DNA from 4 places in the Peribacillus sp. Aquil_B1 genome. Region 4 is predicted to be linked to each of the others. Evidence: riboswitches for the same ligand, from Rfam matches in the RefSeq annotation. Region 4 holds a riboswitch; each other region holds the start of a gene.
What was found. A riboswitch is a leader RNA that binds a small molecule or an ion and turns the genes downstream of it on or off. The one in region 4 is predicted to bind S-adenosylmethionine.
Positions count from the first base shown of each region.

Region 1: it holds a riboswitch for S-adenosylmethionine, as region 4 does, so the genes downstream of both, mtnK (S-methyl-5-thioribose kinase) here and MPH60_RS18235 (5-methyltetrahydropteroyltriglutamate--homocysteine S-methyltransferase) in region 4, are expected to answer to the same signal.
Region 2: it holds a riboswitch for S-adenosylmethionine, as region 4 does, so the genes downstream of both, MPH60_RS09230 (YezD family protein) here and MPH60_RS18235 (5-methyltetrahydropteroyltriglutamate--homocysteine S-methyltransferase) in region 4, are expected to answer to the same signal.
Region 3: it holds a riboswitch for S-adenosylmethionine, as region 4 does, so the genes downstream of both, MPH60_RS16790 (methionine biosynthesis PLP-dependent protein) here and MPH60_RS18235 (5-methyltetrahydropteroyltriglutamate--homocysteine S-methyltransferase) in region 4, are expected to answer to the same signal.

Region 1 is NZ_JAKXEE010000001.1:1,575,899-1,579,313, reverse strand. It holds gene MPH60_RS07955 (pyridoxal phosphate-dependent aminotransferase) at 1-284, opposite strand, end outside; gene MPH60_RS07950 (carbon-nitrogen family hydrolase) at 384-1,166, shown strand; SAM riboswitch class I at 1,238-1,391, shown strand; gene mtnK (S-methyl-5-thioribose kinase) at 1,470-2,672, shown strand; gene mtnA (S-methyl-5-thioribose-1-phosphate isomerase) at 2,687-3,415, shown strand, end outside.
Region 2 is NZ_JAKXEE010000001.1:1,866,299-1,869,713, reverse strand. It holds gene sat (sulfate adenylyltransferase) at 1-332, opposite strand, end outside; gene MPH60_RS09235 (phosphoadenylyl-sulfate reductase) at 362-1,066, opposite strand; gene MPH60_RS09230 (YezD family protein) at 1,250-1,393, opposite strand; SAM riboswitch class I at 1,565-1,673, opposite strand; gene ssuE (NADPH-dependent FMN reductase) at 1,949-2,482, opposite strand; gene MPH60_RS09220 (TetR/AcrR family transcriptional regulator) at 2,683-3,270, opposite strand.
Region 3 is NZ_JAKXEE010000002.1:621,590-625,004, forward strand. It holds gene MPH60_RS16780 (hypothetical protein) at 1-28, opposite strand, end outside; gene fumC (class II fumarate hydratase) at 138-1,520, opposite strand; SAM riboswitch class I at 1,849-1,962, shown strand; gene MPH60_RS16790 (methionine biosynthesis PLP-dependent protein) at 2,049-3,161, shown strand; gene metC (cystathionine beta-lyase) at 3,158-3,415, shown strand, end outside.
Region 4 is NZ_JAKXEE010000003.1:18,756-22,170, reverse strand. It holds gene MPH60_RS18240 (LysR family transcriptional regulator) at 1-563, shown strand, start outside; gene MPH60_RS18235 (5-methyltetrahydropteroyltriglutamate--homocysteine S-methyltransferase) at 619-1,722, opposite strand; SAM riboswitch class I at 1,805-1,906, opposite strand; gene MPH60_RS18230 (hypothetical protein) at 2,063-2,491, shown strand; gene MPH60_RS18225 (glycerol-3-phosphate responsive antiterminator) at 2,662-3,204, shown strand.

The sequences.
Region 1 (3,415 bases), on a different contig from region 4:
TTCGGATCCAGCTTGACACCGTATTCACTTTCATAAAAGACGGCAGCAGCGTCTTTTAAATATTGATGCCCCCGGAATGGCGAATATTTATGATTAATCGTTTTTTCAGCGGCAGACTGCAAACTTTTCACGATATGGTCCGGTGTCGGCTGATCAGGGTTTCCCTGGCCTAAATTGATGACATCATGACCCTGCTCCGTGATGGCATTGACTTTTGCGACAAGTGAGGCAAAAAACTGCTTGGGCAGGTCCTGAAGCTGTCCGGATTTTTCGAATTGCACCATTTATACACCTTCTCTGAAATTTCTTGAAATTCTAGTCACAAATGATATATGTTTATCATAGTCTTGTAAAGCATTTTTTACATGTGGGGGTTTTAAACGATGAAGTGGAAAATAGCTTGTATTCAAATGGATATAGCATTCGGGCAACCTGATATCAATTTTCAGGTTGCGGAACAATGGTTGGAAAAAGCAGCACGGTCAGTACCCGATATCATCATTTTACCAGAGCTTTGGACAACCGGATACGACTTAAGCAGGTTAAATGAGATTGCTGATCAAGAGGCGGAAAAAACGATTGAATTTCTTAAAACACAGGCAAGGAAACACGAGATTCACATCGTAGGCGGTTCCATTGCGAAAAAAACGAGCAAGGGAATCTATAACACCATGATAATCATCGATAAACAGGGAAATCTCATAAAAGAATATGATAAGCTTCACTTATTTCAGTTAATGGATGAACATCATTTCCTGAAGCCAGGAGAAAAAGATGGTTTATTTACACTTGATGAAAAAATATGTGCTGGTTTCATTTGTTATGACATCCGTTTCCCTGAATGGCAACGAGCCCATACCGCTAAAGGCGCCGAAGTTCTATTCGTTACGGCTGAATGGCCAAAGCCAAGACTCGATCATTGGAGAGCCTTATTGATTAGCCGTGCCATCGAGAACCAAGCCTATGTTGTAGCCGTTAATCGTTCAGGCTCTGATGTCAATAATATCTTTGCCGGTCATTCCTTGATTATTGATCCTTGGGGGAATATCATAAGTGAAGCCGGAGAAGGAAACGAACTCCTGACAGGCACCTTGGACTTCAATAAAGTTACGGAAGCACGTAACAAAATACCTGTATTCGAAGATCGCCGTCCTGATTTTTATTAATTTACCCATTGACAAACTATTTAAAAAGTTGATATTATTTTCCCGAAGATTAAAATTTCAGAAAACATTTACTCTTATCAAGAGCAGGCTGAGGGATAAAGGCCCTATGAAGCCCAGCAACCGACTGTAATACCATTGTGAAATGGGGCGGATTCACCGCCGGATTATAAAATCCACAGAGCACGGTGCTAATTCCACCAGAATTCATTTTCTGGAAGATAAGAGGTCCGAAGCCAAAACTTCTGCCTCTTTCTATATGAAAGAGGCTTTTTTATTCTTATTTTGAATCCGGAGGGGAAAAGAATGACTCAAAACCATTCAAATTTTAAGAGATTGACAAACGAAACAGCCATAACCCTTGCAAAAAAACTTGGGTTGGTCAATGCGGATGCAAGTTTAACATGTATAGAAATCGGCGATGGAAACTTAAATTATGTTTTTCATATTACAGATACAGTCACAAATAAAGGGATTATAATGAAACAAGCGGTCCCTTATGCCAAGGTACTTGGTGAGAGCTGGCCGCTGACTTTGAAAAGAGCTGCCATTGAAGCGAATGCGTTGATTCATTTCAGAAGTTATTGCCCAGAATTCGTACCGCAAGTCTATTATTCTGATGAACAGCTTGCCATCACGGTCATGGAGGATTTATCGCACTTGAAAATCGTTAGAACAGGATTGATCGAAGGAGATTCCTATCCATTGCTTTCACAGCATATTGGTGAATATGTGGCGAAAACGGCATTTTATACATCCGATTATCATTTAGAACCCTCTGCGAAAAAGGAAGTGGCCCGCCATTTCACGAATCCCGAACTCTGCAAAATCACTGAAGTCTTTATTTTCACTGATCCATTTTTTGAGGAACTCCCGGGAGATTTCGAGGTGGAATTGACTGATGCCGCCAAAAATATATGGAATGATAAAGAAGTGATTCTTGAGGTCGCTAAGCTGAAACAAAGCTTTGAAACCGAGCAGGAAGCCTTGCTTCATGGAGATTTACATACTGGAAGTATATTTGCAAGTGAAACTGAAACAAAGGTTATCGATCCGGAATTCGCTTTTTATGGTCCAGTTGGTTTTGACCTGGGTCAATACACCGCCAACCTTCTCTTTCAGGCAGTCACACGTAATAGCGTTGGAAAGGAAGAGATTTACACACACCTTAATGAATTTTGGAAGGTCTTTGAAGAAACTTATTCCGAATTATGGGAAGGCCAAAATAAAAGCCCATTTCGCCATGTGAAAGGTTATCTGCCTTATTTACTGACAAAATTCAAAAAAGATGCATTCGGCTTTGCCGGCTGTGAACTGATTCGGCGAACCATCGGACTTTCCCATGTTGCCGATTTAAATGTCATTGAAGATAAAGAAACAAGGATCGCTGCCAAAACGGCAACATTGGAAATTGGTGCTTTTTTAATTAAAAAACGGGGAGAATTGGATGTTCCAGCTGTCATTGAAGCGTTGAAGCAACGTACACTGCCATCTTATTCAACCATTTAAAAGGAGACCTGCACATGACAACACTAGCACCATTACCTTATTCGGTACAATGGGCTGATACCCATATTACATTATTAAATCAACAAGCCCTTCCTTCCATAACTGAATTTATTGAACTTCATTCTGTTGATGATGTATATGACAGCATTTTGACATTAAAAGTTCGCGGAGCCCCAGCAATTGGACTGACTGCAGCATTTGGTGTTGCACTTGGTGCAAAACAGGAAACAACCGCTGAATTAGCGGAATTCAAAAAGAATGTAGCGAAGCATATTGAAAAACTCGCCTCTTCACGGCCAACTGCTGTCAACCTTTTTTGGGCGTTAAGGAGGATGGAAAATACTCTGCAAGCCGCGCAAAGCATTTCAACTGCCAAGGAAGCACTTGTATCGGAGGCTAAAGCCATCTTTGCCGAAGATGAAGAAATGTGCAGGAAAATCGGGGAACATGGTTTATCCTTATTCACTAGAGGAGATTCCATTCTAACGCATTGCAACGCTGGGGGAATCGCCACGGCTCGATATGGCACAGCCTTGGCTCCCTTCCACCTGGCTAAAGAAAAAGACTTTCCGCTAAAAGTGTATGCATGTGAAACCAGGCCTGTCCTGCAAGGAGCGCGTTTGACTGCCTGGGAATTGATGCAAGCGGGGATTGATGTCACATTAATTTCTGATAATATGGCTGCCCATACGATTCACCAGAAAGGAATAAATGGTATCATTGTCGGTGCCGACAGAATTGCG
Region 2 (3,415 bases), on a different contig from region 4:
TCGGAAACGGAGAGAACCCCGTATGTTTCACCATCATGAGTCAAGGTTACTTCTTCACCTATAGTAAGGGTTTCTGCAATTTCTTCGGTCAAAGGCAGCGTAATCGGGATGCTCCATACATGACCGCTGCTAAGCCTCATATCCTTGACCACTGTCTCATAGTCACTTTTTGTAAAGAATCCATTAATCGGACTGTAGGCACCAGTGCCTATCAATTCAAGATCACTTAAAGCAATTTCATCGATTTCGATTGACTTTGTTATTTTACTAATATCATAATTTGGTTCCCAAAGATCGATTAATGTTCCTCCGTGCGGTAAACTGATTGTCATGCTAATTTCCCCCTATGGTTTCTATTTATTTAAGATAAATGCAATCCGCATTCCGTTTTTTGAGCTCCTTGCCAACGGCCTGAGCGTAAATCATCTGCATTGAAGGCTGGTGCAGTACATGTTTTACATCCAATGCTCGGATATCCATTATCATGCAGGATATTATATGGAAGTCCGTTTTTGTGGGCGTAACGCCATACATCTTTCCATGTCCAATGTATGAGTGGACATATTTTAACTGATTTGAACTTATTATCCTTATTGATATACTCGGTCAAAGCCCTTGTTTCGGATTGCTCCCTCCGCAATCCCGAAAGCCATGCTGTTGCCGTTGAAAGCACATCGGTAAGCGGAATGATTTTACGGATGTTACAGCACTTATTGGAATCTCTAACCCATAATTCATCCCCATATTCAGCTGCTTGTTCCTCAAGCGTCAAGGCTGGTTTCTTCATTTCGATCGAAAGCTTTGGATATCGCTTTTTCACTTGCTCGATCAATTGATAAGTTTCCTCAAAATGAACATCTGTATCAAGGAAAACTATTTTGGCAGAAGGATTGACCTTCGCCAATAAATCCGTAAGCACGATGCCTTCAATGCCAAAACTGCAAGCATAAATCAGTTCGTTTCCATAATGGTCATTCGCCCATTGCAGAACTTCCAAAGCACCTTTTGTCTCACTGTCTTCGGGAAATACAGGGAAATCCCCAGTGTTGAAATTTTCATAGTTTATTAATGCAGCCAACTTTGTAGCCCCCTCTAAAAACTTGCTGTACCAGGTTAGAGTAACTATTGATCACTACCCGTTGTAATCTTCTCCAGTTTGTTTGACTCTAGGAAAAAAAGAGACGAATCTAACCAATACTCTCTTTATATCAGTTAAACCCGCCTCTAGTTTTTCTAGTCAGCAGATACCTTATTTAATTCTTAATTTTTCATTTCTTTCCATTTGAATGATTTTACCATCCTGGACAATAAGTGTAATGGATCCATATTTCATAGAATTAAGCATTTCTTGAAGTCGTTCAAATATTTCTTCAAGCTGATTCTCTTTATCCAAGCCTGTTCCTCCTTTAAGAAAATCCGCGAATTTCTTATTTTCACCGCTGATTAAATGAATTTCTTAGATTTATATAATTCCAAACAACCTTACATTGTTATGGTTTGCCTACAACTTTCCAAAAAAACAAAAATCTTTCCATGATGGAAAGATCCCAAGGTAAATATCTTTACCTTATCTTCCAAAATGATCAACATTTTGTTGGAGGTAGCACCTTGCATCGATCATGCAGGTTGCTGGACTTCAAAGGGCCAATTCCCTCCGTCGCTCTGGATAAGTTTTATTATTTTAAATATTAACATATATTTAATCCTTGTCAATGGAGTTTTCTTATAAAATAACTTGGTTTAATATTATGGATGAACTGTTATTTTTATACACACTATTCCAATTATGATTTTATGTTCATGTAAATACGAAAATAGACTCGTCTTTTTAGATAAAAACTCCAAAAAAATGAGTCTATTTTCATTAACAAGCCTATTATTGGCGCCTGTCATCATTTAAAATAATAATTTTTCGAATTCCAGCCCTTTTTATAGAAGGGAGAATTCATTAATTTCTTAACTGTATCGCTTCTATAAATTCTTGAACTTGACTCTGGACCCGATCAATTAAATGCAAATCATTAATCGGGTTTTCTGAATTCTGTTTATCTATTTCTTTATCAACAAAATAAATGCCCTGCAGCGGCTCGCCTTTTAAAATTGAAATTAATGGTTTAAGTGCGTAGTCAATCGCCAATAGATGCCTGTTACTTCCGCCAATCATGATTGGCAGTACTGGCTTGCCCTTAAAAGCACCTTCTGGCAGCAAATCAATCAAGGCCTTCAATACACCTGTATAAGAAGCCTTATAAACCGGTGAACCAATAATGATTCCTCTAGCTGCTTGAATTCTCTCTGAAAGCTTTAAGATATCTTCACTGTTATATTTGCCTTGAAATAAATCATCTGCTGAGAAATCCGTAATTGAGTAATAAGCTGTGGTAAATCCTTCGTTTTCGACTAATGATTGAATATGTTTTAGTGAGATGTCCGTTCTGGACGGAATAGCCGGACTTCCTGATAAAATTACGATATCACTCATTTAATATACCCCTCCAATATTACATGATTTCCAGATAAAATCTTCGTACAGTATGCTTTTATCGTAATAGTCTGAAAAATATAAGTCAAATCTTACACTCTGGTTTAAAGAATTCACAAGTTTACTCCATCGGATCTGAAGGAAAATAAAACGGTCATATTTGCGGCTTGATGCTCATGCCCTTCAATATGACCGTTTCATTATGTATGTTTTTGTTTTCCATGAATGCCATATACCAAAAGTTGAGCAATGCTCTTAATTCGTTCAGAAGTAAAATATGGCTCCTTTTTCTGCTGATGGATCTCATAATGTGTAGATAATGCCAATGTGAAAGAAATGATCCCTACATTAAATAGGATAATATCAGAGATATATTGTATCTCACCACTATCTATTCTCTTCTGTATTTCAATATGCCTGGCATTCGGCTTAAAGATCTGATCTACATATTGCTTCGAAATATCTTGATCGAATTGTGTTTCCCTGAATAGTATCGAAAACTGTTCTTTATTATCAAGAATTTTATTTATCATGGTACAAACATGATTCTCCACTAGATCATCCGTAGATAGATGGCTAGTGCCCTCTTCAGATTCCTCTTTCTCATCAGGGGTAATGGTAGCCAATAGTAAATCTTTTTTGCTGTCAAAGTATTTGTAAATAGTAGCTTCGGAAACATTGCAAGCAGAGGCAATTTCATTCGTTCTTGTCATGTCAAAACCTTTAGTGGCAAAAAGAGTCCGGGCTACACTTATGATTCGTTCTTTCGTTTGCTGCCCTTTTTTCAAAAATATCAACCTTCTTTTATAATGATAAGACCAGTGTCACCAATCTATTTTCCATGATATCCCGATGGTATCAATCGGTCAATATTACCTTTGATTCATTAGAATCCAATATTCCCATATATCATAAATAGAAAACATCGTCTGA
Region 3 (3,415 bases), on a different contig from region 4:
GACCGTTGCAAAGCGGGCATATAGACATTGTATTTCCTCCTGTTCCCGATACTTATGATTTCAGTATTTGTCGATTCCATTATTTTAACACATGGAAACACCCTCCCTAATACGAGAGGGAGGGCACTTGTATGCAATTATTTATTAACCATGTTAGCAGGATCGACCCATGCTTTGAATTCATCTTCGGTCAGGAACTCCAATTTCAACGCCGCTTCTTTTAACGTAGAGTTGTCCTTGAATGCCGTTTTGGCAATCTTGGCTGCTTTTTCATAACCGATATGCGGGTTCAATGCTGTTACCAACATAAGGGAACGCTCTACATTTTCTTTGATTTTATCTTCATTTGCAGTGATGCCCACCGCACAATTGTCGTTGAATGAATGAATGCCTTCAGTCAATAATTTGACCGTTTGCAGGAAGTTATAGATGATGACTGGTTTGAATACATTCAATTCAAAGTTACCTTGGCTTGCTGCAAAGCCAATTGTAGCATCGTTACCCACGATTTGTGTTGCAATCATGGTAAGCGCTTCACTTTGTGTTGGATTGACTTTACCTGGCATGATGGAGCTGCCCGGCTCGTTTTCCGGAATGGCTATTTCGCCGATTCCACTTCTTGGACCACTTGCAAGCCATCTGACATCGTTCGCAATTTTCATTAAATCCGCCGCCAATGCTTTCAAAGCACCGTGTGCGTAGACGATTTCGTTATGGCTAGTCAAGGCATGGAACTTATTATCAGATGTGACAAAAGGATATCCTGTATCCGCTGCAATTTGTTTGGCAGAAAGTCCCGGGAATTCTTTTTTTGTATTGATTCCGGTTCCTACAGCCGTTCCGCCTAGAGCAAGGTTCAATAATTTTTGGCTGCTTTCCTCAATCATCGCTAGATCTTTATCGAGCATCGCTTTCCAACCGGAAATTTCTTGTCCTAATGTTAATGGTGTAGCATCTTGAAGATGTGTTCGGCCAATTTTCACGACATCCCAAAATTCTTTTTCTTTTGTATCGAATGTATCACGAAGTGCTTTGATGGCAGGAACCAATTTTTCAGCGACTTCCATAAAGGCTGCAATATGCATGGCGGTCGGGAAAGTATCATTTGAGCTTTGTGCCTTGTTAACATCATCATTCGGGTGAAGGGTTTCGGATTCACCATTTTCTTTTAACCATTCATTCCCTTTGTTGGCGACCACTTCATTCACGTTCATATTACTTTGCGTGCCGCTTCCCGTTTGCCAAACTACAAGCGGGAAATGTTCATCAAGCGTACCCTCAAGGATTTCCCCGCAAATCTTGACGATGGCGTTCTTTTTAACTTCGGAAAGATCACCTAGATCATAGTTCACCTTTGCCGCAGCTTGTTTAACGTATGCAAATGCACGAACTAATTCAATCGGCATTTTTTCGTTACCGATTTTGAAATTGTTACGGCTTCTCTCAGTTTGTGCTCCCCAATATTTATCAGCAGGAACTTTCACTTCACCCATCGTATCTCGTTCGATTCTGTATTCCATGTGTTCTCCTCCTATGTTTGCACTATTCATTGAAGACCCTTTGCATATGAAATGAATAATGTCGGATTATTCTTTCTCTCCATACATTGTACAAACTTTATTATTTTAAAGCAAAAATATCCCGCTGACCCTTTCCAATTTTTCTGAAAAATCCATGTTCCCTTCATGTTTATATGAAAATTCGATTATTCTTTTTAGAGACATAAAGTGTAGACACCGCTAGGCTCCAATTGACCTGGTCATGAACATCCAAGTATCATCACTCCTAAAATGTCCTTGACAGTATTTTGTATATATAGTAAATTCAAAAGAAATTGAATAATCTAAACTCTTATCGAGAGAGGTAGAGGGAATGGCCCGATGACACCTCAGCAACCTTCATTTGTTTCAAACCAATGAAAAGGTGCTAATTCCACAAGTTTGTGAACTTGGAAGATAAGAAGAATGACTCGTCCCTACTTAATCAAAGTCTTCTTCTTAAAGAAGACTTTTTTTTATTTTATATAACTCAAAGGAGCAGTGAAAACCATGTACAAACCTGAAACTTATCTTGCTCAATTAGGAAATCGCAGCGAAACGGCGACAGGAACAGTCAATCCGCCGGTATACTTTTCAACAGCTTTTCGTCACGAAGGAATTGGCCAATCGACGGGATTCGACTACACAAGGACAGGAAACCCTACACGCCAGCTATTGGAGCGATCCATCGCCGATTTGGAAAAAGGGGACCAAGGCTATGCCTGCAGTTCAGGAATGGCCGCCATCTCCACTATTCTCGCCCTTTTTAAATCCGGGGATGCCTGGATTGTCAGCGAAGATCTTTATGGCGGTACATATCGTCTGTTAGAACAAGGTTTTAAAAAATGGGGGTTGCAGTGTGACTATGTAAACACTTGTTGTTTGGAGGATATCGAAAAAGCCATCACTCCTCACACGAAAGCCATCTTCATCGAAACTCCCACTAACCCCCTTATGCAGCAAACGGACATTAGTGCCGTTGCCGCATTGGCCAAACGATATAATTTATTGTTAATCGTTGATAACACTTTTTACACGCCTCTTATTCAACAACCCATCCTGCTTGGAGCGGATATTGTGATTCACAGTGCAACCAAGTATCTCGGTGGTCATAATGATGTGCTCGCAGGACTGATCGTTGCCAGCGGCGCTGAATTATGTGATGCCCTTGCCTTCCACCATAATGGCACTGGAGCTGTCTTGAGCCCATTTGATTCTTGGCTGTTGATGCGCGGAATGAAAACCCTGGCATTGCGGATGGAGCGTCATGAAAAGAATGCCAAGATACTTGTAGATTACTTATCGGAACATGATTGTGTCACGGATGTATTGTATCCCGGCAGAGGCGGCATGATTTCTTTCCGCATCATTGATGAATCGGCGGTCAACCCATTTTTACAATCGCTCTCATTAATTTCCTTTGCAGAAAGCCTTGGAGGGGTTGAAAGCTTCATCACTTATCCTGCCACACAAACACATGCCGATATACCGCTTGAAGTCAGAACGGCAAATGGGGTTTGTAATCGCCTGCTCCGCTTCTCCGTTGGCATCGAGGATAGCGATGATTTGATCGGTGACTTGCAGCAAGCATTCGCACATGTAAAAAGGGAGGCAATACGATGACAGGTCATGATTTTAGCTTTGAAACGAAATTACTTCATAATCAGCATAAATTCGATCCGGCAACGGGCGGTGTGAGCGTTCCCATTCAGCATGCATCGACTTTCCATCAATCCAATATCGATCAATTCGGCAAGTATGATTACAGCAGAAGCGGGAACCCAACTCGCGAAGCACTTGAAGATATCATTGCCGAACTTGAGGAAGGCACTCACGGCTTTGCCTTTTCATCAGGTATGGCGGCCATTTCAACAGCC
Region 4 (3,415 bases):
ATTTACCTGATAAAATTAATGATTTCAAGAAAAAATTTCCTTCCGTTTCCTTTAAAATATTCGCAGGAGATCCATATGAAATAAGTAATTATTTGGAGAATCAGGATATTGAACTTGCCATTGTTCATTTACCTGTCGAGATGAAGGGTCTTTCCATTTTGAACATAGGACAAGTGCCGAATGTTTTTGTTGTACCTGAGGATTGGGACAGTTTCACTTCGAAGGATAGGGTTCATTTAAAGGATATTGAAAATATCCCATTGCTTTTAGTGCATAGGGAAAAAGGACAAGGGATTTATGAAGAAATTATCGAGGAATTTAAAGAGCGGGAAATACAGCCAAATATTTTATGCGAATGCCATGATGTAAATGTTCTGCTCTCACTGGTTTCAGCTGGAGTTGGGGCGAGCATTGTTCCGAAATCAGCTGTTTCACCTCATATTATAAAAGGAGTGAAAGTGTTGGATATTATCGATTCTTCAATTCAATCGAATATAGCTTTGGTTTTTAGACAAGATCGTTATCTTTCAAAAACGGCAAAACATTTTATTGAGCTGTTTTGAAGAAAAGCTAGGCCTGCTTAAAGTGCCTAGCTTTTACGTTACAGTTAAAGATGAATCATTCCCATACTTCTTTCGCTACATCAACAACGAATTTCAGTTTTTCCCATTGCTGTTCTTCGGTCAGCTTGTTGCCGTGATGGGTGGAGGCAAAGCCGCATTGCGGGCTTAAGCATAATTGTTCGAGAGGAACGAAGTCTGATGCCTCCTTGATGCGAGCCCTGACTGCTTCCTTGTCTTCGATTTCTCCATTTTTTGAAGTGACGACGCCCAGTACGACCCGTGCCCCGCCATTTGGAATGAATTCCAATGGTTTGAAATCCCCTGAGCGTTGATCGTCATATTCCAGGAAGAATCCATCGACTTTTTCTTTTGCCAATAAAGTTGGGGCGATACGTGCATAGCTTCCTTCAAACGCCCAAGTTGACTGGTAGTTCCCACGACATAGGTGTGTAGTGACGACAAGGTCTTCTGGTTTTCCTTCCAATGCGCCATTAATTACGCGAAGTGCAAGGTCGATTAACTGTTCCCTCGTATATTTTCCATCTTTGAACTGGAAATCCGGAGCTGAAAGTCTGGCAATATAAACATCATCCAATTGAAGATAACGCACACCTGCTTCATAAAAGGCTTTCAAAGCATGCTGGTACGCCTTGATGATATCATTTGCATAGTCTTCAATATCAGGGTAGACGTCTTCATTATGAATGCCTGCAGCAAATAATTGATTCGGACTGGGAATGGTTTGCTTGGCAACGGCACGTCCGTTCACGATTTTGTTCAATTCAATGAAATCGCGAATGAAGGGATGTTCAGGATTGAATGAAACCTTCCCGGTATTGCGAACGTTATATCTCTCTGTTTCCACACCATCGAACGAGAGACCTTTTTCAGTCACATATCCCTCGATGCCATTTAAATGTTCGAGGAAGTCGAAGTGCCACCATGTTCGTCTGAACTCACCGTCGGTAACGGCCTCTAATCCAACTTCAATTTGTTTTTCGACAATCCGATTGATTTCTTCGGTCTCAACTTCACGAAGACGCTCTGCTGAAATGGTACCTTCCTTATAGTTCTTTCTGGCAATATGTAGACGTTCTGGTCTTAATAAACTTCCAACGTGGTCGGCTCTGAATGGTGCTTTCGTTAATGTGATTGACATGTTGCATTCCTTCTTTCTCTTTAAAAATAAAAAACCTCTTCTTAAAAATAAGAAGAGGTGTTGGCAGCAAAGCTATATACTCTTCTTATCTTCAAGTTTTTACACTTCTGGAATTAGCACAGTACATGAATAGTCTGTTGCTGAGGCATCAAAGGGCCAGTCCCTCCACCTCTCTGGATAAGAGTTGTCTATTAAATTAAGTATGACTATACAGGTAGTTTGTACAAAGGTCAAGCTTTGAAGGTGGAATATTTCGAATATACCGATTGTTAATTCGGGCAGAAATGTTAACTGCATCGGGGAACCCGGCATATGCTTTGAGTGGGGAGGGAATGCGAGGATGAGTATATTCAATCCATTCAAAAATGGCATACCGATAACGGTAACTGAAGCTATGATAGAGAGAATCATAAAAATGAAATCACCTGGTCAGGATATTAAAGTCGAGATTACGCCAAAGCATATTGTGCTTTCCGGAACGATGGAAGTGAAAAAAATGATGTTTAAGAAAAACGTAGCTTTCCGAATTACATTAAAACCGGTTTCTGTTGAAAAAAGAACGATATCATTTGAATTAGTGGAAATGGAACCAATTGACAGGAATTTCATCAACCAAAGGATATTTAACAGACCGCCATTTTTTGAATATGAAAAAAGAGCGATCAAAATGAATGTTAATGCTTGGGACATCGTGAGAAAAATTCCGGTGGGCACAATTAAATCGTATGAACTTGTCGAAGGTGCATTGAAAATGAAACTCTCTTTATGAGTTAAGGGATATTTTACATACAACCTTATCCGCAATATAAAGGGAGTGCCAGGTGTGTTAGTGTTATGGTGAGATTGGTCAAGAAAAAAATGTGATTGATAAATCAAGCTCTTTAAAATATACTAAATAACTTGAAGTTTTGAGTTTTTCTGGGAATGAGGAGGATAATGATGGATCAAAAGATTTTGCCTGCTTCAGCAAGCATGAAGGATTTTGAAAGATTTCTAGAAAGCTCCTATGAAATAGGTGTGTTTCTTGATTTGCATATATCACAATTGAAAAATGTAAGTATGATGGCAAAGCAGCATAATAAGAAAATGATTTATCATGTCGATTTGATTCATGGCATAAGAAGTGATGAGTACGCGACAGAATTCATATGTCAGGAATATAATCCCTATGGACTGATTTCAACTAAATCAAGCGTTATATTGAAGGCAAAGCAAAAGGGAGTCATTGCGATCCAGCGAATCTTTTTAATAGACTCACATGCGCTTGAGAAAAGTTATAAGCTGGTGCAGAAAACCAAGCCGGATTATATCGAAGTATTGCCGGGTGCCATGCCATGGATGATAAAAGAAGTGAAGGAACGATTGCAGACACCCATTTTTGCAGGCGGCCTCATACGTACTTCGGATGAAGTCCTGAACGCTCTTGATGCCGGAGCGTCGTCAATTACCACTTCCAAAACTGAATTATGGGATATCGTCTAATAGAGAAAAATTGAAAAAAATTACAGAAAAATAGATTAATTTTTCACAAAATATTGACAGCGTTTTCATAACCTAGTATATTTTACAGTACAAGTTAATATATGTGACGGAGACTAGGAGATTCACAACAGATCTATTCATAATTTATTTATGAAGATAGTTCTGCTGTGGATCTCCTTTTATTTGTTGGCAAGGTTTAAAAAATTATCAG